4 regions of the Brevibacterium sp. JSBI002 genome follow, and region 1 is predicted to be linked to each of the others. Evidence: riboswitches for the same ligand, from Rfam matches in the RefSeq annotation. Region 1 holds a riboswitch; each other region holds the start of a gene.
The links. Region 1 has a riboswitch for thiamine pyrophosphate ahead of thiC (phosphomethylpyrimidine synthase ThiC). Riboswitches for the same ligand answer to the same signal wherever they lie in the genome.
Positions count from the first base shown of each region.

Region 2: another riboswitch for thiamine pyrophosphate. It lies ahead of LJ362_RS02915 (TenA family protein); the one in region 1 lies ahead of thiC (phosphomethylpyrimidine synthase ThiC).
Region 3: another riboswitch for thiamine pyrophosphate. It lies ahead of LJ362_RS04310 (ECF transporter S component); the one in region 1 lies ahead of thiC (phosphomethylpyrimidine synthase ThiC).
Region 4: another riboswitch for thiamine pyrophosphate. It lies ahead of LJ362_RS12670 (hydroxyethylthiazole kinase); the one in region 1 lies ahead of thiC (phosphomethylpyrimidine synthase ThiC).

Region 1 is NZ_CP110341.1:406,447-413,651, reverse strand. Features, by position in the region: gene LJ362_RS01760 (M13 family metallopeptidase) at 1-1,461, shown strand, start outside; gene LJ362_RS01755 (DUF1684 domain-containing protein) at 1,565-3,217, opposite strand; gene LJ362_RS01750 (M18 family aminopeptidase) at 3,353-4,657, shown strand; TPP riboswitch at 4,720-4,828, shown strand; gene thiC (phosphomethylpyrimidine synthase ThiC) at 4,824-6,632, shown strand; gene LJ362_RS01740 (amidohydrolase family protein) at 6,731-7,205, shown strand, end outside.
Region 2 is NZ_CP110341.1:675,606-682,810, reverse strand. Features, by position in the region: gene LJ362_RS02935 (hypothetical protein) at 1-82, opposite strand, end outside; gene LJ362_RS02930 (HutD family protein) at 254-841, opposite strand; gene LJ362_RS02925 (VOC family protein) at 889-1,251, opposite strand; gene LJ362_RS02920 (ATP-grasp domain-containing protein) at 1,375-2,400, shown strand; TPP riboswitch at 2,408-2,514, shown strand; gene LJ362_RS02915 (TenA family protein) at 2,509-3,195, shown strand; gene LJ362_RS02910 (phytoene desaturase family protein) at 3,250-4,731, shown strand; gene LJ362_RS02905 (hypothetical protein) at 4,748-5,704, opposite strand; gene LJ362_RS02900 (EamA family transporter) at 5,810-6,772, opposite strand; gene LJ362_RS02895 (LysR family transcriptional regulator) at 6,845-7,205, shown strand, end outside.
Region 3 is NZ_CP110341.1:980,322-987,526, reverse strand. Features, by position in the region: gene LJ362_RS04315 (FN3 domain-containing metallophosphoesterase family protein) at 14-2,044, opposite strand; TPP riboswitch at 2,190-2,298, shown strand; gene LJ362_RS04310 (ECF transporter S component) at 2,321-2,950, shown strand; gene LJ362_RS04305 (ABC transporter ATP-binding protein) at 2,950-4,482, shown strand; gene LJ362_RS04300 (energy-coupling factor transporter transmembrane component T family protein) at 4,475-5,320, shown strand; gene LJ362_RS04295 (hypothetical protein) at 5,410-5,952, opposite strand; gene LJ362_RS04290 (putative quinol monooxygenase) at 6,003-6,323, opposite strand; gene LJ362_RS04285 (class I SAM-dependent methyltransferase) at 6,399-7,001, opposite strand; gene LJ362_RS04280 (LysR family transcriptional regulator) at 7,024-7,205, opposite strand, start outside.
Region 4 is NZ_CP110341.1:2,784,345-2,791,549, reverse strand. Features, by position in the region: gene LJ362_RS12695 (hypothetical protein) at 1-32, shown strand, start outside; gene LJ362_RS12690 (LacI family DNA-binding transcriptional regulator) at 143-1,261, shown strand; gene LJ362_RS12685 (substrate-binding domain-containing protein) at 1,354-2,442, shown strand; gene LJ362_RS12680 (ATP-binding cassette domain-containing protein) at 2,546-3,370, shown strand; gene LJ362_RS12675 (sugar ABC transporter permease) at 3,367-4,578, shown strand; TPP riboswitch at 4,716-4,834, shown strand; gene LJ362_RS12670 (hydroxyethylthiazole kinase) at 4,822-5,736, shown strand; gene thiE (thiamine phosphate synthase) at 5,733-6,491, shown strand; gene thiD (bifunctional hydroxymethylpyrimidine kinase/phosphomethylpyrimidine kinase) at 6,488-7,205, shown strand, end outside.

The DNA of each region.
Region 1 (7,205 bases):
CACGTGCAGAAGATCGCGGCCCTGGCCGGCCTCGGTGAGAAGTCCGGAATCTCCGACGCCGAGGTGGCCGCCAAGGTGATGACGTTCGAGACCGAACTCGCCCGCCACCACTGGGACCGTGTGGCCTGCCGTGATGCGGAGAAGACGTACAACAAGTATTCGATCTCCGAGCTGCGCGACCTCGGACCCGAGTTCGACTTCGACTCCTACCTGGGGATCCTCACCGCCGATGCGTCCGATCTGAAGTACCTCGTGGTCTCCCAGCCCTCGTTCGTCACGGGTATGGCGAAGGTGTGGGCGGAGACCGACATCGAGACCATCAGGACCTGGCTGCGCTTCGTCGTCGTCTCCGACACCGCCTCGCTGCTCTCCGATGAATTCGTCGAGGAGAACTTCGACTTCAACTCCCGCACTCTCTCGGGCACTCCGGCCCTGCGGGAGCGCTGGAAGCGCGGGGTCAGCCTCGTCGAGGGCTACCTCGGTGAGGCCGTGGGCAGACTCTACGTCGCCTCCGAGTTCCCACCCTCGTCCAAGGATGCGATCGACCACCTCGTGGGCATGCTCATCAAGGCCTATGACAAGTCGATCCGCGAGCTCGACTGGATGAGCGAGGAGACGAAGGAACGCGCCCTGGTCAAGCTCTCGAAGTTCACTCCGAAGGTCGGCTATCCGGAGGTGTGGCGGGAGTACCCGGCCGCGATCGACTCCTCCGACCTGGTGGGCAACGTGCGTCGCTGCTCGCAGGCCGAGCATGTGCGGCAGGTGAAGCGGATCGGCGGGCCCATCGACCGCACGGAATGGCTGATGACCCCGCAGACGGTCAACGCCTACTACCACCCGGTGATGAACGAGATCGTCTTCCCCGCAGCCATCCTCCAGCCGCCGTTCTTCGACGCCTCCGGTGATGTCGCCGCGAACTTCGGAGCGATCGGCGCAGTCATCGGCCACGAGATCGGTCACGGCTTCGACGATCAGGGATCGCGTTATGACGGTGACGGCAACCTCGTCGACTGGTGGACCGAATCGGATCGGACCCTGTTCGAGGAGCGCACGAACGCGCTCATCGCCCAGTACGAAGAGCTGGTCCCGGCAGGTCTCGAACCGAATCAGCACGTCAACGGGGCGCTGACGGTCGGTGAGAACATCGGTGACCTCGGTGGTCTGTCGATCGGGTGGAAGGCTCTCGAGCTCGAACTCGGCGAACGGGCGGGCACTCCGGGAGTGCCGGTGGCGCCGTCGGCCGAGCAGGCGAAGGCGTTCTTCGAAGCGTGGGCGAAGGCATGGCGGTCGAAGATGCGCACCGAGGAGCGTGTGCGCAGGCTCTCGATCGACCCGCACTCGCCGGAGGAGTTCCGCTGCAACCAGGTCGTGAAGAACATGACCGCGTTCCACGACACGTACGGAGTCGAGGAGTCGGACGGAATGTACCTCGCTCCCGAATCCCGAGTCACCATCTGGTAATTGCTACCTGACGGCGGCCCAGCAACTCGCGCGAGGTTGCTGGGCCGCCGTCAGGTAGTTCGGGGAGGAAACGGGCGCTGGGACTGAGGCGGGGAGCCTGGACTCAGCGGTGGTGGCGGATGAGGGCGACCATGCGGTAGTCGAATTCCTGCCAGCTCGTGATCGAGGCGCCGGATTCCATCGCCGCCTGGAAGTCCTCGACCTCGGTGCGGTCGGACTCGAGCGGAATGTCGAAGGGCATCTCCACGTAGATCAGCCCGCTGGCGTCGGTGTGGACGATGTCGAAACCGGCCTGCTTCGGGTCGAGTTCGTTGTTCATCACGATGAGCAGACGGTCCGCCGGCGCCTCGTATTCGGTTTCGATGCCGTCGACGTAGCCCTGCTGCGAACGCAGCTCCCGCTGGGCCTGGATGACGAACGCCGAGTAGGCGCCGATGCCGATGACCGGAATCCGTGAGGTCAGCGCTTCGGTGGCGACATCGATGAGCCGCGACCGGGCCTTGCGCCCCAGCGGCGACAGATCCCCGCCGGACATCGCGACCCCGTCGAAGCCGACGAGGGAGATCTGCCCGTCGTCGTGGTTGGGGTTGAGGATGGTGATGTCGAGGCCGAAACGCGAATACCAGGGGCGAGTCACCTCGGCTCTCTCTTCGTCCCACCACACGTAGAAGAGGAACGGCACGTTGATCCCGGCCTCCGAGTAGAAGAACGGCGGACGCCGCTCACCTGCGGTGACGTCGAAGGGAACGACGTTTCCCTCGATCGGGGCCGGGCAGGTGGCGAACGAGGTGAACGCGAACGGGTAGTTCACCGCACGGTTGAAATCGATGACGAGCGACCCGTCCTGATTCGGCACTCCGAGGTCGATGGTCCGCCACGCCGCGGTGGCGTTCCCATTCGTCGAGTCGTGGAAGTCCAATTGGAGCCCGGTCTTCGGGCACCCGGTGGCAAGCAGGCTCACCTCACCGTGCGAGGTCTCGAAGGTGACGGTTCCCGCCGCCTGTGTCTGCAGCTGCAGGTCCTCTTGGGCGGTTTCGATCGTATAGGTCTTGAACGGGTCGAACCTCGTGAACCGGGCGAGGAAGACGAAGTCCGGGTCCGGGTCGAAGACCGGAACCTCGAAGAACTTCCCGAGCAGCGGGGACTTCGAATTGCGCACACGCACGCCGAGGCGGCCGCCCCGATCGATGAGTTCGTAGAGGACGTTGCCGACAGTGAACCAGTTGAGCGAGCCGCCGTTCGGAAGCTTCGCGCTGAACCCGTTCTCTTCCACGCGGACCTGTGGCTTGGCGGGCATGGCGGCGTGGCCGTCGGGTCCGCCATCGGACCCCGCATCGGATCCGTCGTCCGTTCCGGCAGAAGAGTCGGAACCCGCAGCGTCTGCCGCAGCCGCGCCCGCACCGGACTGGTCCATCACCCGAGGCAGGGTCGAGGTGTCGCTGGGCACGGCCGGGCTGGTCGCACGGGTCGGTCCTCCGCCGCTCGCGCCGGAACCGCCAGCAGCCACGGCAGTCCCACCGTTGTCGACCGTGCTGAGCAGGTCGAATGTCTCGGCTGCGGGGCCGGCATTGATCCCGGTCTTCAGTGATACGGTCACCCATCCGTCGTCGACGGTGAACGTGCCGGGGGCGTCGGTCCAGGTCGATTCGGCGTCGAGCCAGTGGAGTCCGACGACGCTGAGCCAGCCGAACGGTTTCGCAAGGGCTGAGTTCCGTGAGTCGCGCCAGGTGTTCCACTCCGTCACGAACTGGTTCACGTCGAACACTCCTTGCCGTCGCTGGTGCGGTCGCAGGATCGCTGCCCCCGCCTGATTCTCGGACCCGGTGGCAGCCCGGCGTCTGAGACCTGATCTTCTTCACCTCCAAACTACCGCAAACGATAGGCTGGGGAAATGAATGAATCACTCCCGAGACCGGATGTGGCCGCGACGACAGCGGCCGACCTCGGCGACTTCGTCAGCGCATCTCCCAGCTCGTACCACGCGGTGGACACGGCGGCGAAACGCCTGGAGGCGGCCGGTTTCTCCCGCCTCGACGAGTCCGTTCCCTGGTCGCTGACGCCCGGAACCGGGCATTACGTCATCCGCGACGGCGCGCTCATCGCGTGGATGAATCCCACCGTCACCGAGGCGGCTCCCCCCTTCCGCGTGTTCGGTTCCCACACCGACTCCCCGGCGTTCAAACTCAAACCCGGCGGTGAGTTCACCGCCGAAGGCACCCGCCAGGTCGGGGTGGAGATCTACGGCGGGCCGCTGCTGAATTCGTGGCTCGATCGTGAGCTCGCCTTCGCGGGTCGACTCAGCCTCGCCGACGGCAGCATCGTGCTCGCCCATACCGGGCCGATCGCCCGCATCCCGCAGCTCGCGATCCACCTCGACCGGCAGGTCAATGAGGGACTGGCCTTGGACAAGCAGCGTCACACCACTCCCGTCATCGGCCTGGCCGACCTCGCCGAGGCGGACATCATCGAACTGCTTGCAGAGTCGTCCGGGGTCGATGCCGAGTCCGTCGTCGGCCACGATGTCTACACCATTCCCGTTCAGGAGCCGGCCCTCTTCGGTGCCGCCGAGGAGTTCTTCGCCTCGCCGAGGCTGGACAACCTTCTGTCCGTGCACGCCGGCGTCACCGCTCTCACCCAGCTCGATGCCGACGGGCTCGACGGCATCCCGCTGTTCGCAGCGTTCGATCATGAGGAGATCGGGTCGAATTCGCGCTCGGGCGCGTGCGGTCCGTTCCTCGCCGATGTCACCGAGCGCATCGTCGCCTCATTGCTGCCGCAGTCGACGCGCAGCGATTATCTTGCGTCGATGGCCACCTCGGTGTGCGTCTCCTCCGATGCCGGGCATGCTGCCCATCCGAACTACCCGGAACGGCACGACCCGCATGTCCGCCCCCGCCTCGGCGGCGGTCCCCTGCTCAAACTCAACGCGCAGCAGCGCTACGCCACGGATGCGGTGGGCACCGCCGTGTGGTCGCAGGCGTGCGCGGCCGCAGGAGTCGAGTACCAGGATTTCGTGTCGAACAATGCGATGCCCTGCGGGTCGACGATCGGACCGCTGACCGCCACTCGTCTGGGCATGACGACCGTCGATGTGGGGCCTGCCCTGTACTCGATGCACTCGGCACGCGAGATGGTCGCGGTCTCCGACGTCGTCGCCCTCGGCGCGGCTGCGAAGGCGTTCTTCCAGGGCAGCTGACCACCAACCTGTCGTTCAAGGCGGCGCAGTTGTCCTCACTGCGACAGTCGTGATATGAATGACACAACCCCACGGGAGCCCACTGCAAGGGCTGAGATCGGACTGGATCGTCCGAGACCGTAGAACCTGATCCGGTTGATACCGGCGTAGGAAGTGAGGACTGCAGATGACTGCATTCACCCCAGAAACACCTGCCCCTGCCACGACTTCGGCCTCCGCACCTTCGCACGACGAATTCACCCTCGAGCAGTATCCGACGCATTCGCCGGCATGGGTTGATGACGAGGAACACGGCATCCGCGTTCCCGTGACCCGCATCGAGCTCGAGGACTCGAACGGCCGGTCCAACGATCCCGTCGACGTCTACCGCACCGTCGGACCGGGCAGCATCCCGGAAGAGGGACTGCCCGCTCTGCGATTCCCGTGGATCGAGAACCGCCTCGACACTGAGACCTACGACGCCCGCGGCCACCGCATCGCCGACGACGGTCGTGCCGCCGTCCGCCGAGGGGCCCCGTCGCAGCAGTGGAAGGGACGCAAACCTGTCCCCCGTCGGGCCAAGTCCGGCCGCACGGTGACCCAGATGCACTACGCAAGGCAGGGCATCATCACCCCGGAGATGCGGTTCGTTGCGCTCCGCGAACAGTGCGATGTCGAACTCGTCCGTGCCGAGCTTGCCGCCGGTCGCGCGATCATCCCGAACAACATCAATCACCCCGAATCCGAACCGATGATCATCGGCAAGGCGTTCCTCGTCAAAATCAACGCGAACATCGGCAATTCCGCGGTCACCAGCTCCATCGCCGAGGAGGTGCAGAAGCTGCGGTGGGCTGCGAAGTGGGGTGCCGACACCCTCATGGATCTGTCGACCGGCAATGACATCCACACCACCAGGGAGTGGATCATCCGCAATTCGCCGATCCCCATCGGCACCGTCCCGATCTATCAGGCACTGGAGAAAGTCGACGGCGATGCGAATGCGCTGACCTGGGAAATCTATCGCGACACAGTCATCGAGCAGTGCGAGCAGGGTGTCGACTACATGACCGTGCACGCCGGTGTGCTGCTGCGCTACGTTCCGCTCACTGCCGACCGGGTCACCGGGATGGTCTCGCGCGGCGGGTCCATCATGGCCGGTTGGTGCCTTGCCCACCATGAGGAGAACTTCCTCTATACCCATTTCGATGAACTCTGTGAGATCTTCGCTCGCTATGATGTCGCCTTCTCGCTCGGCGACGGACTGCGTCCGGGTTCTATCGCCGATGCCAACGATGCCGCCCAGTTCGCCGAACTCGACACTCTCGCCGAGCTCACCGAACGAGCATGGGCCCACGACGTCCAGGTGATGGTCGAAGGGCCCGGGCACATTCCGCTCCACCTCGTGCGGGAGAACGTCGAACGTCAGCAGGAGCTCTGCCACGGGGCGCCGTTCTACACCTTGGGTCCGCTGGTCACGGACATCGCGCCCGGATACGACCACATCACCTCGGCGATCGGGGCGACGGAGATCGCCCGCTACGGCACGGCGATGCTCTGCTACGTCACCCCGAAGGAGCATCTCGGGCTGCCCGACCGTGACGACGTCAAGACCGGGGTGATCACGTACAAGATCGCCGCACATGCCGCCGATATCGCGAAGGGCCACCCCGGTGCGACGGCCCGCGATGATGCTCTGTCGAAGGCTCGATTCGAATTCCGGTGGCGGGACCAGTTCGCCCTCGGCCTCGATCCGGAGACCGCCGAGGCGTTCCACGACGAGACGCTGCCAGCGGAACCCGCGAAGACCGCGCACTTCTGTTCGATGTGCGGTCCGAAGTTCTGCTCGATGCGCATCTCCCAGGACATCCGTGACACCTACGGCAGCGCCGAGGCGCAGGAGGCCCTGGCCGGTATGCAGCGGAAGAGCCGCGAGTTCCTCGCCTCGGGCGGAGAGGTCTACCTGCCCGATCCGACGGTCGGACTCAAGGCAGACTGACCGTCGTTCAAGGCGTGGCGCGTCGATCGAACTGTGCACGAGTCGGCTTACGCGCCACGCTTTGAACGAGCGGTTCGACGACGATGTAAGTTGACGGTATGCGCGAACTCCAGCGTGCCTTCGACGCGCACCTGCACATCATCGATCCGAGCCATCCGCTGATCGAGAACAACGGTTATCTGCCCGATCCGTTCACGGTCGCCGACTATCGCACGCGACTGCAGAGCCTCCCCGATGTGGGAGTCGAGGTTGCCGGTGGAGCCGTCGTGTCCGGTTCGTTCCAAGGCTTCGACCAGGGCTACCTCATCGACGCCCTGCGCCAGCTCGGCGGCAGCTATGTCGGCGTCACCCAACTGCCGGATGAGACCACCGATGATCAGATCCGACGCCTCGACGAGGCCGGCATCAAGGCACTGCGATTCAATATCGCCCGCGGCGGTTCGGCCACCCTCGACGCCCTCGACAGCCTGGCCCGACGAGTCCATGACCTCGTCGGATGGCACGCCGAACTCTATATCGACGTCCGCACCATCGATGATGACCTCGCCGGTCGCATCGCCTCACTGCCGGCAG
Region 2 (7,205 bases), 270 kb from region 1:
GCAGGGTTTGGGAATGCTCGGGCAGACGAGTTTCGTCGTTGCGCTCGTGCTGTCTGTTCTTGCCGCTGTCGCCGACCGTCAAAGTTCCTCCAATTTCCGGTGGAGAACCATTCTCGAACATGCACGTTCGGGGATCCTGACACTACCCGTCCGAAGCTGAGAAAGGCCTGATGAAAATGCCCGGAAACGGCACCGTCACCTGGGACGATACGCGGGAATGTGACGCCCACTACAGTAGGTTCTCACCGATTTCTCAGATGTGCGCGTCGCCACTTTCGGAGTGAAGATACGCCATCGAGACCTCCTCTGGAGCAACCTCACCCGGCTCGAGTTCCAGCAGTTGAAAACACGGGAGATCCAACCCCGCTTCGAGAGTGAGCACAAACCGGAATCTGCTGGCCGGGAGCTGCTCGCCGATGCCCATCTGCAGCTCGCCGCAGGCACATTCGGTTTCGCTGCCCGCGCCCGTGCCGGTGTCGTGAGCGGAGTCGTCCATACCGTCGTCGGCGACCATGAGGTTGACGGCGAAACAGGGCGCTGCCAGTTCGACGAGGTTCACGTCCTGACTTCCGAGGAAATGTTCCGCGCGCAACGCCGGCACCGGGTGCACGATTCTGTCGATCTCCAGGACCACCTCGGCGGTGGGGAGGAAGGTGCGCGCCACTCCGGGCAGCGCTGAGAACGGGCCCACGCGTTCGAGTCGAGCGATGCTCAACCGCCAAGGACGCAGCCCCGGAGTCAGCTGCGCGGAGTCAGCCAGGGAGACGAGCTCAGTGGTCTGACCGGCACCATTGGCCCACAGGACAGGATTACGGTCGGCAAACGAGGCGAGCGCGCGCATGACTCAGCACACCACGGACGGGTGGGGCCGCCTCGGTGATGGTGTGGTCATCCTTTGCACAGGCAGAACGGGTGACCGGCCGGGTCGAGGAACACGCGGAACGTCTCTCCCGGCTGCTCTGGGGCCTTGCCCGCACCGATCTCGAGCACGGACTCCTCAGCAACATCGAGGTCGTCGACGATGACGTCGAGGTGCATCTGCTGCGGGTGGGCCTGACCGGGCCAGCTGGGCGCGTGGTAGTCCTCGACCTGCTGAATGCACAGCGGGGGCCAAGAATCGGAGGTGACTTCCGCCCAGGTGCCGTCCTCCTCGACCGCGACCTTCCAATCGAGGAGCTGGCCGTAGAACTCTGCGAGCTCGGCGGCGTCGGGAGCATCGAGTACGACCACAGGTTGCTTTGCGATAGCCATGACCTGAGTCTACGCCGCACCACGGACATGACGAAGGGGCCAACGACGGTCGGGGTGGCGTAAGATCGTTGAGCAGATCCGCCGGGCGAGCGATCGCGCCGGCACCCCGAGCAAAGGTGCGCGATGAGTTCTCACATGCTGCCCGTCGGCAATGCTGCCGCGGTGCACATCATCCACGACAATCCGGAATGGATCGCCCCGTTCACGGATGCGCTCGACCGCCTCGGCGTCGCCCATGTCGAATGGCTGCTGCCCGAGACCACGATCGATCTTGCCGCGGAACCCCCTGCCGGGCTGTTCTGGTCGCGGCTGTCGGCGTCGGCGCACACCCGGACCGATCCGTATGTGAAGGAGTACGGACGTGCGGTCCTCGACTGGCTCGCCGCCGCCGGCCGCCGAGTCATCAACGGTCGCGACGTCTATGAGCTCGAGGTCAGCAAGATCCGTCAGCATCGCGAGCTGGCTGGCCGGGGCTTCGACGTGCCGCGCACCGCGGCCGCGTTCGGACCGCGGGCGCTCGTCGAGGCCGCGGCCGGCTTCACTCCCCCGTTCATCACGAAGCACAATCAGGGCGGCAAGGGCCTCGGTGTGCGTCGCTTCGACTCCCGTGCCGAACTCGAGGCGGTCGCCGATGAGTTCGCGCCCGGTGGAGCGAATGCGCCGATCGACGGCATCACCCTCATCCAGGAGTATGTGCAGCCTGCCCAGCCGTTTATCACCCGTGCCGAATTCATCGGCGGACGCTTCCACTATGCGGTGCGCGTCGACGTCTCAGGTGGGTCATTCGAGCTGTGCCCGGCCGATGCCTGCACGATTCCGGGTGCCGGGCCCGATCCCGACGTCGAGGCGGTCCCCCAGTTCGCCCGCCGTGAGGAGATCACGGCCGGAACACCGCTCATCGCCGGGCTCGAGACGCTGTTGGCCGACCTCGGCATCGAGATCGCCGGCATCGAGTTCATCGAGACCGCCGACGGCCGTCAGGTCGTCTACGACATCAACACGAACACGAACTACAACCCATCCGTCGAGTCCGCCGAGCAGTCGGCAGGTCGTCAGCCTGCCGCGGACCGTATCGCCGATTTCATCGCCGATGCCCTCGCCGAGGCGGCCCCACAGTCGGTATCCCCCGCCGGGCCCGCAGCGTGGTGATAGTGTCGAAGTGCTACAGGGGAGCGCCGAAAGGACCGGCGCTGAGAGTGCGCATGCAGACCCTTTGAACCTGATCCGGTGAACACCGGCGGAGGGAGTGGACAAGCAATGACCACCACAGATTTCGACACATCGATCACCGTGGACGCCTACGGAGCGGTATCAGCACTGGTGAGTTCGACCAGCTGGCAGTGGACGGGAGCCGTCGAACACCGGTTCGTCCGGGAGCTCTTCGCCGGCCGCATCGACGACACGGTAATGCGCGACTATCTGGTGCAGGACTATCAGTTCTTCGAGTCGTTTCTGTCGATGCTCGGCGCGTGCGTGGCCCACGCCGATGAACTCGAGGCGAAGCTGCGGTTCGCCCGACAGCTGGGAATGCTCGTCGCCGATGAGGACACCTACTTCGTCGACTCCTTCGCCGAATTGGGAGTCGATACAGCCGATTATCTCCACCCGGAACTGACCGCCCCGACGGTTGGGTTCCGCGATCTCATGGACTCGTCAGTCGCTTCGGCGTCGTATCCGCAGCTGCTCGTCGTCCTCGTTGTCGCCGAATGGCTCTATCTCGACTGGGCCGAGTCCCGGATGGACATGCCGCCGCGACATATTCACCGAGGCTGGATCGACCTCCACCGAGGCGAGGCCTTTCACGGGTGGGTGCAGTTCCTCGTCGACGAGCTCGAGCGCGTATTTCCCTCCGGCGACGCCGAAGCCGCCGAGTCCCTGACCCGCGTGTGGCGGCACGCCGTCGACCTCGAATGCGCTTTCTTCGACAACGTGTACGACAACTGAGCCGCCAGGGAACGCACACCGCAGCCGCACACCTCACTGACCTAGACTGGCCCCATGAGCACAGGTGTAGATGCAGTCGTCGTCGGATCCGGCCCGAACGGCATGGCCGCCGCCGTCACCATGGCCCGTGCCGGGCTGAGCGTCGAAGTTTACGAGGCTCAGCCGACGATCGGCGGCGGCGCCCGCACCCTCGACCTCGGTCTGGCCCCCGGCGTCACTCATGACATCTGCTCGGCCGTCCACCCACTGGCCATCGCCAGCCCCTTCTTCGTCGACTTCGATCTGCGCGCCCGCGGCCTCGAGTTCACCACCCCCGAGGTCTCCTACGCCCAGCCCCTCGACGGCAAGCCCGCCGCGCTGGCCTTCCACGATCTCGAGAAGACGGTCGACCACCTCGGCGCGGCCGGACCGGAATGGCGGCGATTCTTCGCCCCGCTGCTCGATCGGGTCGATGACGCGATCTGGCTCTCCCTCGGGGACAAACGTTCCGTACCGGAGACCCTGCGCGATCTCCCCGGCATCGCGAACGTCGTCAAGTTCGGCCTGCGACTCCTGTCCCAGGCCAGCCCCGCATGGAACATTCCGCTCTCCCACGAATCGTCCCAGGCCCTGTTCACCGGAGTCGCCGCGCACGCGATCGGCGGATTGCCGGCCATGGGCACCGCGGCCACGGCCACGATGCTCTCGACCGTCGCCCACGCGGGCGGCTGGCCCTCCCCCATCGGCGGATCGCAGTCGATCATCGACTACCTCGTCGCCGACCTCGAAGCCCACGGCGGAACCGTGCACACGGATGCGCGCATCGACCACGTATCGGACATGCCCGCTGCCCGCGCCTACCTGCTCGACACCTCGGCGCTGAACGCCGCGCAGATCTTCTCCGGCCTCATCCCGAGCCACGTCGACAAAGCTCTGCGCAGCTTCAAACACGGCAACGCCGCTGCCAAGGTCGACTTCGTCCTCGACGGCCCGGCCCCCTGGTCCGATCCCGCGGTCGGACGTGCCGGCACTATCCACATCGGCGGATCCCGGGCGCAGATGGCCGCCGCCGAGGCACAGGTGATGTCCGGTCGCATGCCCGCCGATCCCGTGTGCCTCGTCTCGGATCCGACCGTCTTCGACCCATCCCGCGAGGTGAACGGCCTGCGACCGCTGTGGACGTATGCGCACGTGCCCTTCGACTGCCCGCTCGACCCGACCGAGTACATCACCCGCCAGCTCGAACGCTTCGCCCCGGGCTTCCGCGACCGCATCGTCGCGCACAACGCGATCCCCGCCTCCGAGATGGCCGGCCACAACCAGAACTACATCGGCGGGGACATCGCCACCGGCATCGTCTCCTTCTACCGGATGATGGCCCGCCCGCGCACCAGCTGGGACAACTACAGCCTCGGCGTGCCCGGTGCCTACCTGTGCTCGGCAGCGACCCCGCCGGCACCTGGCGTGCACGGAATGAACGGCTGGTTCGCCGCCCGCCGGGCTCTCAAGTCCCGGTTCGGGATCACGGAGGCCCCGAGCCTGGCCCCGGGCGACTGACTTTCATTCAGCTCACTCAGTCCTGCACCCACCGATCAGCGTCGCTGTCATAGTGCCATTCGGCCACCTCGGTGACGGCCTCGATGACGTTGTTCAGCCAGTACGTCGTATCCGGGTGCCAGCCCGCCACGAGACTCGCCGTCCGGTCGTCCGTGTTACCTGCCGTGGGGACGGTCTCCGCTTCCTCGCCGAGGCGGCCCTCCGCCAAGTCGATGACCGCACCGGCCGTGCGCAGATAGCCGGCCAGACCGACGTGGACACCGTCGAATTCCTCGGCCACCCGTGACCAGTCGGGGATGACCCAGCGGCCCTTGCGCCCGGTGGTCTCGGACCAGACATAGCGGCGCTGGGCGGTGACGTCGAGCGGGTAGCGGCGGCACAGATCGGCCCAATCCTCGGATGTCCGGATCTCGGCGATGCGAGCGTCCGTGCGCAGTCGCAGACGGCAGGCTCGGGCACGCTCGAGACCGAAATCGTCCTCGACGAGTTCGACGCCGATCAGGGTTCCGTCCGGCCAGGTCCCCGTCGACGACCAGAGCCCGTCTGGCGGAGTCGACCACCATTCGCCGCTGAGCTCCATATACGGGTTCTTGGCGAAATCGTGACGGTAACGGGTTTCCGTGGTGAGGACATCTGCAAGCCACTCGTCCAATCCCCACGAGAGACTCGCCCCGTCTCCTTCGAGAGGCGGATAGAGATCGGTCAGCGTGATCGCAGGCGCCGCTGTCGAATCAACAGGGCCTAGGGGCCGGTCGAATACTGCAGGCAGCCCACTGCGATGATCTGCGTCGTCCCAAGCCAGAGCCCATTGATTGCCCGGGTGCAGAGGCGCGGTCCAGACATCGAGCAGGCCAGTGGATATGAGCATCTCCGCGAAGGGGCGCAGAGCGTCACGCACCTCTGGGTCAGCAGCGATCTGATCGGCACCGTGAGGACGCTGCCAGTACATGGCGCCGGAGATGACTTCGGCCATCTCGTTCTCCAGGTCAATTTGAGTCGGCCTCAGCGGTGTGACGCGTCGCAGGGTTGCCGCGACGTCCTGGGCAGTGACGTCTCCGGGTTGCGGTTCGAACACCTGTCAACTGGCCCTGATGGAATCGTCCGCGTCGAATTCTTCCGTTTGCGCACTCACGGGCACGACCGCCTCGGCGGCGGCGAGGATCTTCGCACCTTTCGCAGCTTTGAGACCCGCGCCGAGGACCCCGATGATGACGAGGACGGCCCCGCACAGCTCGCCGACGGTGACCCGCTCGCCGATGAAGACGAACGCCGCGCTCATTCCGACGACGGGCACGAGCATCGAGAAGGGGGCGACGACTCCGGCGGGGTTGCGCGACATCAGCCACGACCAGATGCCCGAACCGAGGATCGTCGCGATGACCACGGTGTAGAGCAGTCCCGCGATCGCGAGCAGCCCTGTCGGTGTGGTCAGTCCCGAAAACGACGCCCCGACCCGGTCGGGTCCTTCGACCGCAAGGGAGAGGGCGAGCATCGGCACGGGCGGGACGAGCGACATCCACATCGTCAGCTTGATCGGCTCAGTGGTGTGGGCCTGCCGGTTACAGATATTGCCGATCGCCCAGCCGAAGGCGCCGGCGAGGGTGAGGAGGAAGGGCAGGAAGCTCGCGTGCGAGTCGAAGCGCTGCCAGCCGACGACCGCGAGGCCGGCCATCGCGATGAGGAGGAAGAGCATCTGCGAGCCGCGGACCATTTCGCGCAGGAATGTCATGCCCAGCAGCACTGTGAAGGGGCCCGAGGCTTGGAGGACGAGGGACGCGAGGCCCGCGGGCATGCCGGCGGCCATCGCCCAGTAGAGGAAGAGGAACTGCAGCAGTCCGAAGCCGAGTCCGTAGCCGACGATCCACCGCGCTTTGACGTCGGGCTTCGGGACGAAGAGCAGCGCGGGGACCGCGAGCAGGGCGAAGCGCAGAGCGACGAGGAAGAAGGGCGGAAACTGCGCCAGAGAGAGATCGATGGCAAGGAAATTCAGTCCCCACATGACCGCCACCGAGGCGGCGAGAAGGCAGTGCTTGAATGACATGGCCCCATTCTCAACTTCGAGAACAATGAAGCACAATCGCAGAGTGCTTCATCGACTCTGTAGCATGGCTTCATGGTCATCGATCCGAAGCATCTCGAGCTGCTGCGCCTGTTCGACGAATACGGCAGCGTCACCGCCGTCGCCGATGTCACCCATCGCTCCCCGTCGGCCGTCTCTCAGCAGCTGAGGCAGGCCGGGAGCGAGATCGGCCACGCTCTCGTCGAACCCGCCGGTCGCGGACTCACGCTCACAGCCGCGGGACGACTGCTTGCCGACGGTGGTCGGGACGTGGCCCGCACGCTTGCCCGGGTGCAGGCCCGATGGGAGGGCCACCTCGGCGAAGCTGCCGGAGAGATCGCCCTGGCCGGGCTGCCGAGCGCGCTCACCCACCTTCTCCCCGATGCGCTGCGCAGGCTGCGGGAGGACCACCCGC
Region 3 (7,205 bases), 570 kb from region 1:
AAGGCTGTGCTGATCAGCTGAGCCCGGCACCTCGGCGGCGACGGCTCGCAACGAGGAGCGTCGCGCCGAGTGCCAGCGCCCCCGCGCCGACAGCCAAGGGCAGCGCAAGCCCATCGCCGGTGCGGGGCAGGTCTCCGCCCCCACCCGCCGAGGCGGTCCCGGAGGAATCCGAATCATCGCCCGTCCCTGCGGCGTTCGCCTCGGTACCGCTTGCCTCGGCGCCAGAGTCGGCGGTGCCGGCATCTGCTGTCCCCGAGTCTGTTCCGTTCCCGTCGTCGTTGGCGCCTGCGGCATGAGCGTCGGCATTCGAACCGGTTGCGTTAGTGCCGCCATCGGTATCTGCCGATACCGCACCGTCGTCCGAACCGTCCGAATCGCTCTCCGAACCGTCGGCTCCGGCTCCCGCCGCGCCGGCGTCTGCGTCTTCTCCCGCGCCATCCGCTTCGACTCCGGCGCCGGCCTCTGATCCGGCATCAGGGCCATCCGCTTCAGCCCCGGCCCCCGCACCGGCGTCTGATTCGGCGTCCGAACCATCCGCCGCGGCGCCGGCTCCGGAACCGGCGTCGGCCTCCGCGTCATCATCCGGGGCAGGTTCTTCCGCCTCGGCGTGCCTGAGTTCGACATCGTCGATCTGCTCAGATGCGGCCTGAGCTTCCGCGCGTTCACCATCGGCCGGCGCCCCGCCTGCCGGCACCTCATAGGTCGTCGCCCGCAGCGCTTCGTCGCTGACTAGGACCCGGGTGAAGGCGGGCACGTCGTTGTGGACGCTCTTCCCTTCCCAGTCGAGGCCGGGAACGTAGTCATAGAACTTCGACCCCGATGACGAGGTCAGCGTGAGGTAAAGCGTCTGCCCGTCTTCCTTCTCCTCCTCGGCTCCCGCTTCGGAGCCCTCAACGGGCTTGCCTTCGCCGTCCATGAGGAAGGTGCGGTTATAGATGTGGTCGTGGCCGGAGACGACGAGGTCGATGTCATTGCGGGCCGCGACCGGAGGGATCGCCTTCCGCAGCCGCTTCACATCGAGGTCGCTCCAATGGGTTGCCGTCGAATAGATCGAGTGGTGGAACCCGAGAACCGTCCAGCGCGCATGGTCTCCGTGCTCAGCGACGACCTCGTCGATGAACTCGGCGTGGGCGTCCATGTCAGGGCTGTTCGAGTTGATGTTGAGGAACAGGACCCCGTCTTCGATGAACCAGTAGTCGCCGCCGGAGGTGATGACGCCGCCACCGCCGTGGTCCTGGCTGACATTGGGTCGGTTGAAGTGCTGCTCGTAGGCTTTCGATGACACATCGTGGTTGCCGATCGTCGTCGCCTGCGGGATCGTCCGGGTGGCTTCCGGTGCCAGGTACTGAGCGTACTGCTCCTGGTTGCCGGCGGAGTTGACCTGGTCTCCCAACGAGTAGAAGAAGCTCGGGTCGTCGGCGGTGGCCACGGCCGAACTCAGGGTCCGGTCCCAACCGGCCGCGTCGTCGGGATCTCCGCCTCCGGCGCCGACCTGGGGGTCGCCGAAGACGAGGAATTCGTCATCTCCTCCGGACGATCCTGTGGTGAACTGCTGCACCTCGGTGAACCCGTCCTCATGGCTGCCGACCTGGTAGGCGTATTCGGTGTCGGGTTCCAGGTCGGTCATGCTCGCATGGTTGAAGTGACGCTTGAGGTCGGTGGCAAGGCCGGAGTCCGTGGTCTCAGCCCTGTCAGCATCGGCGGGGAGCTTTCCGCCGTCGACCTCACTGGCCGGCGCCCACCGGACCTCTCCCCCACCGGAACTCTCACTCATCCACGAGAGGTTGCGTGCCGTGGAGTCGGCCCCGACCTGCAGAACGGGATCGGTGATCGCCTCACTCCCCGCATCCGCCTCGGCGGGCGAATCCGTCCGGTCCGGGCTGGGAGTCTGAGCAGAGTCAGCGTTCGTGCCCTGGGCCGCGGTCGACCCTCCGGAACCGAGAGATGGTTCGGCACGCACGGGCACCGGGGCCGCCACCAGAGCGGCGAGCAGGGTGGCGGCGGACAGGGCACTGAGCGGTCTCTTGAGTCGATGCGTATTCACCCGCCCATTCCTACTGACCAGTAGTGTCCGATCGTTCGAAGCCGTCGACGGGAAGGGGAACGGGAAGTGAATCCTCGATGACCGATCCCGGCCCCCGGGTCGCTTCCGATCCCGGACTCCGCGTCGCTTCCCTGTTGTACAGTGGTGGCTACGACAGGGGAGCGCCGTCAGGAGCGCTGAGAGTGCAGAAGAAGCTGCAGACCCTCGAACCTGATGCGGTTAGCACCGCCGAAGGAAGTCGAGACTCTTCACCCCTCCTTGACATGAGGAGGCACAATGCCGAATACCACCACGCCGAACACCACCCCCACCCCTTCACGCGCCTTCACCGCGGCGCCGAAATCCAAGCAGTGGCGGGTGGTCGACTATGTCACCACCGCTGTTCTCGGCATCGCCGTGGGGCTCGTGTTCTGGGTGTTGGCGCTGAGCTGGAAGGTCCTCGAACTCGCATTCCAGGCATTCCCGCCGTCGATCGGTCTCATCGCAGGACTCTGGGTGCTGGCCGGTCCGCTCGCCGGTGCCATCATCCGCAAACCCGGTGCCGCGCTCCTGTGCGAACTCATCGCCGCCATCGTCGAAGCCGTCCTCGGCTCCCACTTCGGAGCGACAGTTCTGCTCTCGGGTCTGCTGCAGGGCCTCGGCGCCGAACTCGTCTTCGCCGCCTTCGGCTACAAGCGCTTCACCCTGTGGGTCACCGCCGCTTCGGGCATGCTGGCAGCTGCGTTCATGGCCGTGAGCGAGAACATCATGTACAACGCCGAATGGCAGTTCGGCTTCCAGGCGATCTACGCAGTCTGCGCGATCGTCTCCGGTCTCGTCATCTCCGGGATCGGCGCTTGGTTCGCCTATCGGGCGATCGCGGCCACCGGAGCGCTGCGCTCCTTCGCTTCCGGCCGTCTGCGCTGATGGCGCTGCCGATCACGGCCGCCGGCTTCTCATTGACGCACACCGACCGTGACCGGCCGGCAGTCGGTCCGCTCGATCTGCAGATCGCGGCCGGAGAGAAGGTGCTGCTGCTCGGCGCCTCCGGGGCCGGCAAATCGACGTTCCTCCACGCTGTCGCCGGTGTCCTGCCCGAGGAATCGGGTGAGGCCACCGGTGAACTCCTCGTCGGCGGCGAGAAACCGGATCCTCGCCGAGGCAGCACCGGGCTGGTCCTCCAAGATCCCGATTCGCAGGTGATCTTCTCTCGCATCGGCGATGATGTGGCGTTCGGGATGGAGAACCTCGGACTCCCGGCCGAGGCCATCGAAGCCCGGATTCCCGAGTCGCTGCGGGCGTTGGGGCTCGATCTGCCGCCGGAGCATCCGAGTGCCGCTCTGTCCGGTGGGCAGAAGCAGCGGCTGGCTCTGGCCGGGATCCATGCGATGGCCCCGGAGGTCATCGTCCTCGACGAACCGACGGCCAATATCGATCCAGCCTCGGCCACCGAGGTCCGCGACGCCGTGCTCACCGTGCAGGCCGAGACTGCGGCGACAATGCTCGTCGTCGAACACCGGGTCGAGCTGTGGATCGATCACGTCGACCGGGTCATCGTACTCGGCCGCGACGGCATCGCTGCCCAAGGTCCGCCCGCGCAGATCTTCTCCGATCCCGACCTGACCGACACACTCGTCGACTGCGGAATCTGGATGCCGCGGCACTCCCCCGCCCCGCGCCGAGGCGGAACCGCAGGAATCGATAGGACGACGAGCCGCCTCGGCGAGGTTCTGCTGCGCACAGATCGGCTCAGCGTTGCTCGACCACGCATGGCCGCCCCCGCCGCGACCGACCTGGACCTGAGCCTGCGTGCCGGGCAGGCGCTCGGGATCGTCGGTGCGAACGGGGCAGGCAAATCGACGACGGCCCTGACCTTGGCGGGTCTGCTGCCCGAATTCTCCGGGCAGGTCCTCGCCGAGGCGGCCTTGCAAGATGGAGCCAAACGACCCCGGCCGTTCGCCTGGCCGTCGAAGCAGCTGGCGGCGCGCATCGGCATGGTCTTCCAGGAACCGGCGCACCAGTTCCTCACCTCGAGCGTGGCGGCCGAACTCGAGCTGGGTCCCCGGCTGGCCGGGTGGCCTGCCGCCGAGTCGCGGGCTCGGGTGGATGAGCTTCTTGAGGGGCTCGGGCTCACCGGGTTGGCGCAGGCTCATCCGCAGAGTCTCTCAGGTGGGGAGAAGCGTCGCCTGTCGGTGGCGGCGATGCTGGCTCCCCGGCCCCGGGTGCTCATCGTCGATGAGCCGACCTTCGGTCAGGATGCACTGACGTGGGCGGGGTTGGTGGAGATGTTCCTCGATGCCTTGGAACACGGTTCCGCGGTGGTCGCGGTCAGCCACGATCAGGCGTTCCTCGAGGCCATCGGTGCCGATCTCCTCGAGCTCGGCGACCGCAGCAGCGCAGAACTATTCAGCGACGTTGAGTCGGATTCGCATGTCAGGGCGGGTGAGCGCGGTGCGTGAGAGTCTCGATCACCACGTTCGCCCCTCCCCCGAGGTCGCCGCCCAGGATCCGGGGCAGCTCATCCCCGTGGTGCGTTCGACCGCATTGGCTCGGTGCAATCCGCTGACGAAGATCGCAGTGGCTCTCATCCTCATGGTCGGGGCGCTGCTGAGCATCGATCTGGTCTCCGCCGGGGTAGTGCTGCTCGCAGCGTTGCTGGCTCTGCCCGCGACGGGACTCGATCTGGTGGCCGCCGCCAAGCGGCTGTGGTTCCTTCCGGCGGGCGCCCTGCTTGCGGCATGGGGCACCGCGCTGCTGGCGGAGAAGACCGGGGATGTGGTCGTCGACTTCGGTCCGATTCTGTTCACCACGGGTTCATTGACGGCCGCCGCGGCGATCTTCGTCCGTGCCCTCGCATTGGCGATCCCACTCATTGTGCTCGCGTCGACGATCGATCCGCGTGACCTCGCCGATGCGCTCATTCAGCACCTGCGGCTGCCGGAGGTCGTCGTGGTCTCCGTTCTCGCGGCCTCGCGTCTGCTCGGGCTGTTGGTCAGTGAGTGGCAGGTGCTGGCGATGGCCAGGCGGGCCAGAGGCGTCGCCGGCGGTTCGCTTCTGCGGCGCACGGGCAGCCTCTTCAGCGGGGTGTTCGTTCTGCTCGTGGTCTCGATTCGCCGGGCGACGACCCTGGCGATGGCGATGGAGGGTCGGGCATTCGGTCGTCCGGGCCGCACGTGGCGCAGGCGGTCGAGTTTCGCGACCCGAGATGTCGTGGCGGTGCTTCTCAGTCTGGCTGTCTGCGGGATCGCGATCGGTGCGGCTCACGTGCTCGGAGTCTGGAATCCGATCATCGGCTGAGGCGGAGCGGGTGTCTCGGAGCTGCCGTGCTCACGAGAAGTCGGAGTCGTTCCGCTGCCGATCGATCAGAGCTGCCGGACGGTCAGAGCTCAGAGCTGTTTGAGGAAGCCCTTGCCGAAGGCCCGCCATTCTTCCAGGGCTTCTGGGCTGGGAAGCTTCGACGTGGTGAGGACGAAGAGGGTTTTGTCTTCGCGCTTCGTCTCAGCGGCGGCTTCGACCTTGATGCCGCCGTCGAGGTTGGCTCGCCAGAAGGAGCGCTTCGCCGTCTCCGAGGTGCGGGGATCACCGTCGAGGGCCACCTCGTTGAGGGTGTCGCCGACGAGGGACGCGAATCCTTCGATGAGTGCGGAACGATCTCCGGGGATGGTGCGGGACACGGCGACATCGAATGTGCCGTCGGCGCGCTGGCCGGGGACGCGGCGTCCGATCTCCTGCTCATAGGCGACGACGGCTCCTTGGACCCACCAGCCGTGGTTGTGGACTCTGCCCTCGACCTGGGGATAGAGAGCGTCGGCGAGTTCCTTGTGGCTCGCCGACGCTCCTCCGGCCGCTTCCAAGCGAGCACGGGTGTCGGCCCATGGTTCGTTGAGGGCCTTTTCGATCGATGCGATGTTCTGCGCTCTGGTCGCCATGGCAGAAGCCTACGTGCTCGATCGACCCGGGATGAAGGTGTGGAAGGCGATCAGTCGATCTTGAGTTCGCCCATCTCGTCCCAGCCTTCACCGTCGATCTTGCGGGAGATGATCTTCGGGGTCGTGGCCAGGTGCGGGCGCATCGATTCGAGACCGGCGGCGAAATGGTCGCTCTTGACATGAGGTTCGGCACCTTCGTCGGTGAACGCTTCGACGAGCACGAACTCGTTCGGGTTCTCCAAGCTCTTCGACCATTCGAACCACAGATTGCCGGGCTCTTCCCGCACGGCCTCGGTGAAGGCGCGCACCGCCTCGGGGAACTTCTCGACGCTTTCGGGTTTCACGTCATATTTCACGACGATGAAGATCATGATCATTCTCCTTCAGCTGATCAGCAGTACGGGTCGATCCCAGCTTAGTTCGGCCGCAATTGCGAATCGACCGGCTCACAGCCTTTCGGCGATGAGGACGAGGAAGTCGCTGTCAGCTTCGAAGGGGCGGAGTTCCCAGGTGGAGAACTTCTGGTCGACGAACATCCCCGTGGCCTTGACGTCCTCGATGAAATCGTCGAAATCATACCCGCGTCCGGCACCGAAGCCGGACACGAACCGGCCGCCGTGTTTGAGCGTCGATTTGATATTGCCCAAGGTCTGCCGGCGCGAGGCGGGATCGAGGAAGGACAGGACGTTTCCGGCGCAGAAGGCCACATCGATCTCGGTGATCCCGGCGCCGGCGAAATCGAAGTCGGCGAGGTCGCCGGTGTGCCATTCACCGCTGGGGAAGTCCTCCTCGGCGACTGAGATGAGGAATTCGTCGAGATCCACGCCGAAGACGGTGTGTCCTTCGTCGATAAGCAGCCCGCCCGCCCGTCCGGTTCCGCAGCCGGCATCGAGGATGCGCGATCCCCGCGGGGCCATGGCGTTGACGAACCTGGCCTCACCGCCGATGTCATGTCCGGCGGCCGCGAGATCGCGCCACCTCTGCGCGTAGTTCGCCGAATGGTCGGGGTTGGCCCTGCGTACCTTGTTCCACTGATGGTCGAAGTTCATGACCTCATCCTAGGCCGGAACCTCAGCCGAAGACTTCGGTGACCACCTTGGCGACGGCTCGGACCGGATCGCTGGGATCCGGGGAGGTCAGCACGATGATCTCGCGTCCGCCCGCCTCGGCGACCGGGCGGAGGTCGACGTCGGACCCGCCCAACGACATCATGATCGGCGTCGCCAGGGTCAGGCCGAGCCCGGTTCCGGCGA
Region 4 (7,205 bases), 1.4 Mb from region 1:
AACTTGTCACATCCAAGGCGACCGGGCGGTGACAGGCCAGCACAACTGAGTCCGCCGCGCGAGCGGTTAGTATCATTCCAACGGTTGCCTGTGCGCCGATGCGCAGATTCACGAACCGGTTCTCAGACTCAAAGGTGTGCGCATGGCGAAGCAGAACGATCGGCCGACCCTGGCCACGGTCGCTGCGCGTGCCGGCGTGAGCATCAAAACCGCCTCCCGCGTCCTCAACGGCGAAAAGCACGTTGCCGCCTCGACGGCGGAGAAGGTCGAAGCTGCCGCCGAAGAGCTCGGATTCCGCCTCAACCCCACGGCCAGGCGCTTGCGTGCCGGAGGCCGTTCACCCTATATCGGCGTCGTCCTCTCCGACGCCGGTGATGCCTTCCAAGCCCGTGCGTTCGCAGCAGTGGAAGCCGAGCTCGCAACCCTCGACCTGCGCCCGGTGGTGACCGTGGTCGGAGACGACCCCGACCGGGAGGAAGCCTTCCTCGACGAATGCCTCGCCAACGACCTGACCGGGCTCATCGTCATCCGCGCCCACCCCGAGGCGGCCGAGACCTACGCACGAGCCGCCTCGGCGCCGGGCACTCGAATCGTCTCCCTCGACCCAGCGGTCGAAGGCCCTGGAATCAGCATCGTCGCAGGCGACGATCGTGAGGCGGGACGCCTCGCGGCCGAACAGCTGCTCGCTCACGGGCACATGGCACTCGGCGTCATCGGCGACCATTCGCCCAGCCTCATCACCACCCGCCGACTGCAGGGAATCCAGGACGCCATCGCCGGCCGCCGCGGCGTCGGCTGGCGCGCCTATATGCGCGAAGACGCCCACGACGAAGCCAGCGCGAAGAACGTCGTCGCCGCCTGGCTCGGTTCCCGCAGCGCACCCGGAGCCCTCATCACCCTGTCCGCCACAGTGACCCAAGGTGCCATCGACGCCTGCCGCCGCCTCGGCGAATGGCCGGCACTGGTCGGCATCGACGATTTCCCCACGGCCGAACTCCTCGATGTCACCGTCGTCGATCGCAACGTCGAATCCCTCGCCGCCGAGGCGGTCCGACGACTCCGTGCCAGCGCGGATTCCAGCGTCTCCGGGGGCCGACCCAGCATTTCCGGGGACGGTGGGGGCCGCCTCGGCGAGGGGACACATCCTGGTGAGAACGTGACTGCAAGGGACGGCAATAACGGTGGCAAGGGGCCGGATTTCGACAATGCAGTGTGCGTCATCGCTCGGGGCAGCGGCGAAGAGCCTCCCGACACCCACTGAAAACTTTTGACGAAACAGTTGACAGCAGGCGACGTTCGGCGAATCATATTCAACAGCCTGACAACGTTGTCAGAAAGATTGAAAGGTTCACAATGAGGCACAACCTTAAGTCCCACAAGAAGCTGGCGCTCCTCGGTGCCTCGGTCGCGATCGGTGCTCTTGCACTCAGCGGCTGCGGCAACCAGAAAGGCCAGGGAAACGACGAGGCCGACAGCGGATCCGGCGGTGACGGAGATGTCACGATCGCACTGCTGCTGCCCGAGTCGAAGACCACCCGGTACGAGTCGCTCGACAAGCCGAACTTCGAGAAGTACGTCAAAGAGGCCAACCCAGACGCGAAGGTCGAATACCGCAACGCCAATCAGGACGCGACTCAGCAGCAGCAACAGGTCGAGGCGGCCGTGACCGAAGGCGTCGACGCCATCGTCCTCGACCCCGTCGACGCTTCCGCAGTCTCCTCCGCGCTGTCGAAGGCCGAGTCGAAGAAGATCCCGGTCATCTCCTACGACCGCTTCTTCGAAGGTGCCGACTACTACACTTCGTTCGACAACAAGAAGATCGGCAACCTGCAGGGCCAGGCCGTCCTCGACGGACTCAAGGACGCCGGAGTCGACCCGAAGTCGGGACCTGTCTGGATGGTCAACGGCGACCCGAAGGACCCGAACGCCGCGGACTTCAAGGCCGGCGCGGAAGAGACCCTCAAGGGCGCAGGCGTCGACATCGCCGCCAGCCACGACACCCTGGACTGGAACCCCGACGACGCCCGCCAGTGGGTCGAAGGTCAGCTGCAGGGCAAGGGCGAGAAGCCGATCGCGATCTACTCGGCCAACGACGGCACGCCGGCGGTGTCATCGCTGCGACGAAGAAAGCCAAGGTCGAACCCGTCGTCACCGGTCAGGACGCCGAGGTCGACGGACTGCAGAACATCCTCAAGGGTGACCAGTACGCCACTATCTACAAGTCGATCCCGCCGCAGGCCGAGTTCGCCGCCAAGGCCGCCGTGGCTCTGGCCGCAGGCGAGGACGTCGATGCAGGGACGACCTACAAGGACACCCCCACGGACTTCGTCGAAGCCAAGGTCGTCACCACCGACACCATCAAAGACATCGTCGGTGACCAGATCAAGGCCGAGGACATCTGCACCGGCAAGGTGGAGAAGCTCTGTGCCGATGCCGGCGTGAAGTGAGCGCGTGGGCGTTCACAATCTGACGTGACCGACCTCTAGCCGGCGACCACCACCGGTCGCCGGCTGCCGGGGTCAACGACTGTGACAAGTAGGAACAGATGACACCAGAGACACCCGACCCGGCACCCGCAACGACGTGGACGCCGGGCAGCGACAGCGAGCCGGTGCTCGAACTGCGCGGAATCAACAAACGGTTCGGTGCAGTCCAAGCCCTGACCGACATCCATCTCAGCGTCGGCCGCGGCGAAGTCGTCGGCCTCGTCGGCGACAACGGCGCCGGCAAATCGACCCTGATCAAGGTCATCGCCGGAGTCCACGCCGCCGATGACGGCGAACTCATCATGAACGGCACGGCGCAGAGATTCTCCTCCCCGAAGGATGCCCAGAAAGCCGGAGTGGCCACAGTGTTCCAGGATCTGTCCCTGTGCGAGAACCTCGACGTGGTGGCCAACCTGTTCCTCGGACACGAGAAGACCCGCGGCGGCGTCCTCGACGAAGTGACGATGGAAGCCAAATCCTGGGAGCTGCTGCGCAGCCTCTCGGCAAAGATCCCGAGCGTGCGCGTACCGATCGCGGCCCTGTCCGGCGGTCAGCGTCAGACGGTCGCGATCGCCCGGTCCCTCCTCGGCGAACCATCACTGGTCATGCTCGACGAACCGACGGCGGCGCTCGGCGTCGCCCAGACGGCCGAGGTGCTCAACCTCATCGAACGGCTCAAGGAGCGCGACCTCGGGGTGCTGCTCGTCAGCCACAATATGGCCGATGTGCAGGCGGTGTGCGACCGCGTGCACGTGCTGCGACTGGGCAAGGATGCCGGTGACTTCCCTGGTGACGAGCGCACCGACGTGCTGGTCGCCGCGATCACCGGAGCCAGCGACAACGTCGTGACCAAACGCGCCGCACGGAGGGGTGAGCGCCGATGACCCGCAATTCCTTCATCACCGATGAGCGGATCTCGTCCGAAGGCGTCATCGGCACCTTCGTCCGCCGGGTCAAAGAGGGGCAGTTGGGGTCGTTCCCGGTCATCCTCGCCCTCATCGTCATCGTCATCGTGTTCCAGTCGGCCGACTCGAACTTCATCTCTCCGGCCAACCTCGTCAATCTCTCCACTCAGGTCGCGTTCCTCGCGATCCTGGCTCTCGGCATCAACCTCATCCTGCTCCTCGGCGAGATCGATCTGTCTCTGGCGCAGTTGGGAGGTCTGGCTGCCTCGCTGCTCGGAGTTCTGGTGGTGAGACAAGGTGTGCCGCCGGCCCTGGCGCTGATCATCATGCTGCTGCTCGGCCTGGTCGTCGGCGCGATCCAAGGTTGGTTCTTCGCCGTCGTCGGCATCCCGGCGTTCGTCGTCACCTTGGCCGGTCTGCTCGCGTTCACCGGTCTGACCCTGACGACTCTCGGCACGCAGAAGAACCTGTCGATGTCGGACACCTTCGCCTTCGACTTCGCGAGCTTCTACTTCCCGGCGATCTGGGCCTACATCTTCGGTGCCGTCGCGATCATCGGCTTCGGCGGCGGCATCATCTATTCGAAGATGCGTCGCCACCGCGAAGGCCTCAGCGCCCCGAGCTGGGCGTCGGTGATCGTGCGCATCGTGCTGCTGGCCGCGATCGTGTTCGGCTTCCTCATCCTCGTCAACCAGGACTTCGGTCTGGCGATGCCGTTCTTCCTCATGATCGTCATCGCGATCGTCATCGACCTCGTGTTGCGCAAGACCCGCTACGGTCGTTCGATCTACGCCGTCGGCGGCAAGGTCGAGGCCGCCCGGCGAGCCGGTATCCGCGTGACCTGGGTGCGCATCAGCGTGTTCATGGCCGCAGGTGTGTTGGCCGCGCTGTTCGGTTTCATCAAGACCGGTGTGACGACGAACGCGGGATCGACGCTGGTGAGCACGCAGGATCTGCTCAATGCGATCGCCGCGGCGGTCATCGGCGGCACCTCGTTGTTCGGCGGTCGCGGTACTGCTTGGGCAGCCGTGCTCGGTGCCCTGGTCGTCGGTGCGATCAACAACGGTCTCTACCTCATCGGCTTCAACTCCGATGCACAGCAGATCATCACCGCACTCGTCTTGCTCACCGCCGTCGTCATCGATGCGCTGAGCCGCCGCGGCCAGAGGTACGTCGGGCGGGGGTAGCGGCTGCTCTTCCCTCAGCGGACCCCGTTGCGGCGAAACCACCCTGAACCGGAGGTGGTTTCGCCGCGACGGGGTCCGCTCGGCGGTTCTGCTGGATGGAGGAGTCGCCCGTGTCCGACCGGGCTGATACAGTCGGAGCCAATGACATGGGGTGCCTCATGACGATCCGCTCAGGCGGAGATCGGCGAGGCTGAGAGGACACCCATCGAACCTGATCTGGGCCATACTAGCGAAGGGATCGTCATGGTTGACTTCGACCTGCGTTCTGCCAATGCGCGACTGCGCGCAAGCAATCCACTCATCCAGTGCATCACGAACACCGTGGTGCAGCAGTTCAGCGCGAACGTGCTCCTGGCCATCGGCGCCTCCCCGGCGATGCTCGACCACGAAGCCGACGCCGGACAGTTCGCCGGAATCGCCAGCGGAATCCTCGTCAACTTCGGAACCGCCTCGAACCATCAGCTGCTCGCCGCCGACGCAGCCATCGACGTCGCGAACGCCGCCAGCAAGCCCTGGGTCCTCGACCCCGTGAGCGTCGGCGCCGTCGACTTCCGCACCGCCCGCATCCGCCGTGCCGCCGCCGATCAACCGACTGCCATCCGCGGCAACGCCTCCGAGATCGCAGCACTCGCCGGAGTCGGACTCGGTGGTCGTGGAGTCGAATCCACCGATGAAGTCGATGCCGTCCTTCCCGCCGCGGCTCAACTGTCGCGAAAGACCGGCGCAATCGTCGCGGTCTCCGGACCCACCGACGCCGTCGTCGCCCACATCGACGGCACCGATCACGTCGCCCGGATCTCCGGCGGACACGAATTCATGCCGCTGGTCATCGGCACCGGCTGCTCACTCGGCGCCGTCACCGTCGCATACCTGGCCGCCGCCCGTGCCGGACTGGCCGACCCCGACGCCGACGTCTCAGCAATCAGCGCCCCCGAGCAGTCCGCGAACGGAGGGGCCGCCTCGGCGAAGTTCGAAGCCGTCGTCGCCGCCCACGCCCACTTCGCGGTCGCCGGGGAACTCGCCGCCGATGGTGCGAAGGGTCCGGGCAGCTACTCGGTGAACTTCCTCGACGCGCTCCACACCGTCGACGGTGACCGACTCGCGCAGGCGAGAATCGGCCTCGACACGCTCACCGCCGGCGAAGGCGTCCAGGCATGACCGCCGGATCCGCCCACATCGCTGACAACTCGGCCGACGACGGCGCGACCGTGAACGACCGAGACGGCTCGACCGACCGCTTCGCCGGAATCGACACGCGCCTCTACCTAGTCACCGACTCGGCGCAATGCGAGGCCGCCGGTCGCAGCGTCGCCGAGACCGTGCAGGCCGCCGTCGCCGGGGGAGTGGGCATCGTCCAGGTCCGCGACAAAGACATCGACGACGGTGACTTCTACTCGCTCACCCGCCAAGTCATCGCCGCCGTCGAAGCCGCCGCCCGCGACACCGACCGCACGGTTCCCGTCGTCCTCAACGACCGCGTCGAGGTGGCCCGCCGCCTCATCGACGAAGGCGAGAACGTGCACATCCACGTCGGCCAAACTGACACCACCGTCGCCGAGGTGCGCGCCGCCCTGGGTGCGGAACCGCTCATCGGTCTCTCGGCCGCGAACAGCGACGAATTCGCCGCCGCCCGCGACTCCGGAGTCGTCGACCTCGTCGGCATCGGGCCGGTCTTTGACACTTCCACGAAAGCAGACGCCCCCGACGGAATCGGACCGGACCATCTCCGCGAACTGGTGGCAGAAGCGGGCATCCCCGCGGTCGCGATCGGCGGCATCAACGCCGATCGTGCCCCTGACCTGAAGGGACGTGGGCTGATCGGGATCTGCGTGGTCTCGGCGATCTGCATGGCTGACGATCCGAAGACTGCGGCCGAGGAGCTGCTCGCCGCTTTCACCGGGAGTGCACAGTGACGACCCGCCCGCCGATCACCCTGTCCATCGCCGGCACCGATCCCTCGGGCGGCGCCGGAATCCATGCCGACCTCAAGACCTTCACCGCGCGGAAGACCATGGGCACGACCGTCATCACTGCTCTCGTCGCGCAGAACACGCACGGTGTGTCCCGGGTCTATCCGATCGACGTCGATTTCGTCGCCGATCAGTTCGAGTCCGTGCTCGGCGACCTGCCCGTCGATGCGACGAAATCGGGAATGCTCGGCAGCCGTGACCTCGTCGAACTCGTCGTCGATCGCGCCGCCGAAGGTCGGCTCGGCTTCTATACCGTCGACCCTGTGATGATCGCGACCTCCGGCCACCGCCTCCTCGAGACCGATGCCGTCGACGCCGTGCGCACCCACCTGCTGCCCGTCGCCGACCTCATCACCCCCAACCTCCCCGAGGCGGCCCTGCTGATCTCCGACGACGAACCTGAAGCGCAGACGACTGAAGCCATGCGTGACCAGGCCCGGCGCCTGCTCGAACGCGGGCCCGGAGCGGTCCTGCTCAAGGGCGGACACGGCAGCGATGACGAAGTCATCGATATCCTCGCCACCGCCGACGGCCAGGTTCGCGAGTTCACCCACCCCCGCGTGGCGACGATGAACACGCACGGAACTGGGTGCACCCTGTCAGCCGCGATCACCGCCGAGGTGGCCGTCCTCGGCCGCGAACACACAGAGATCGGAT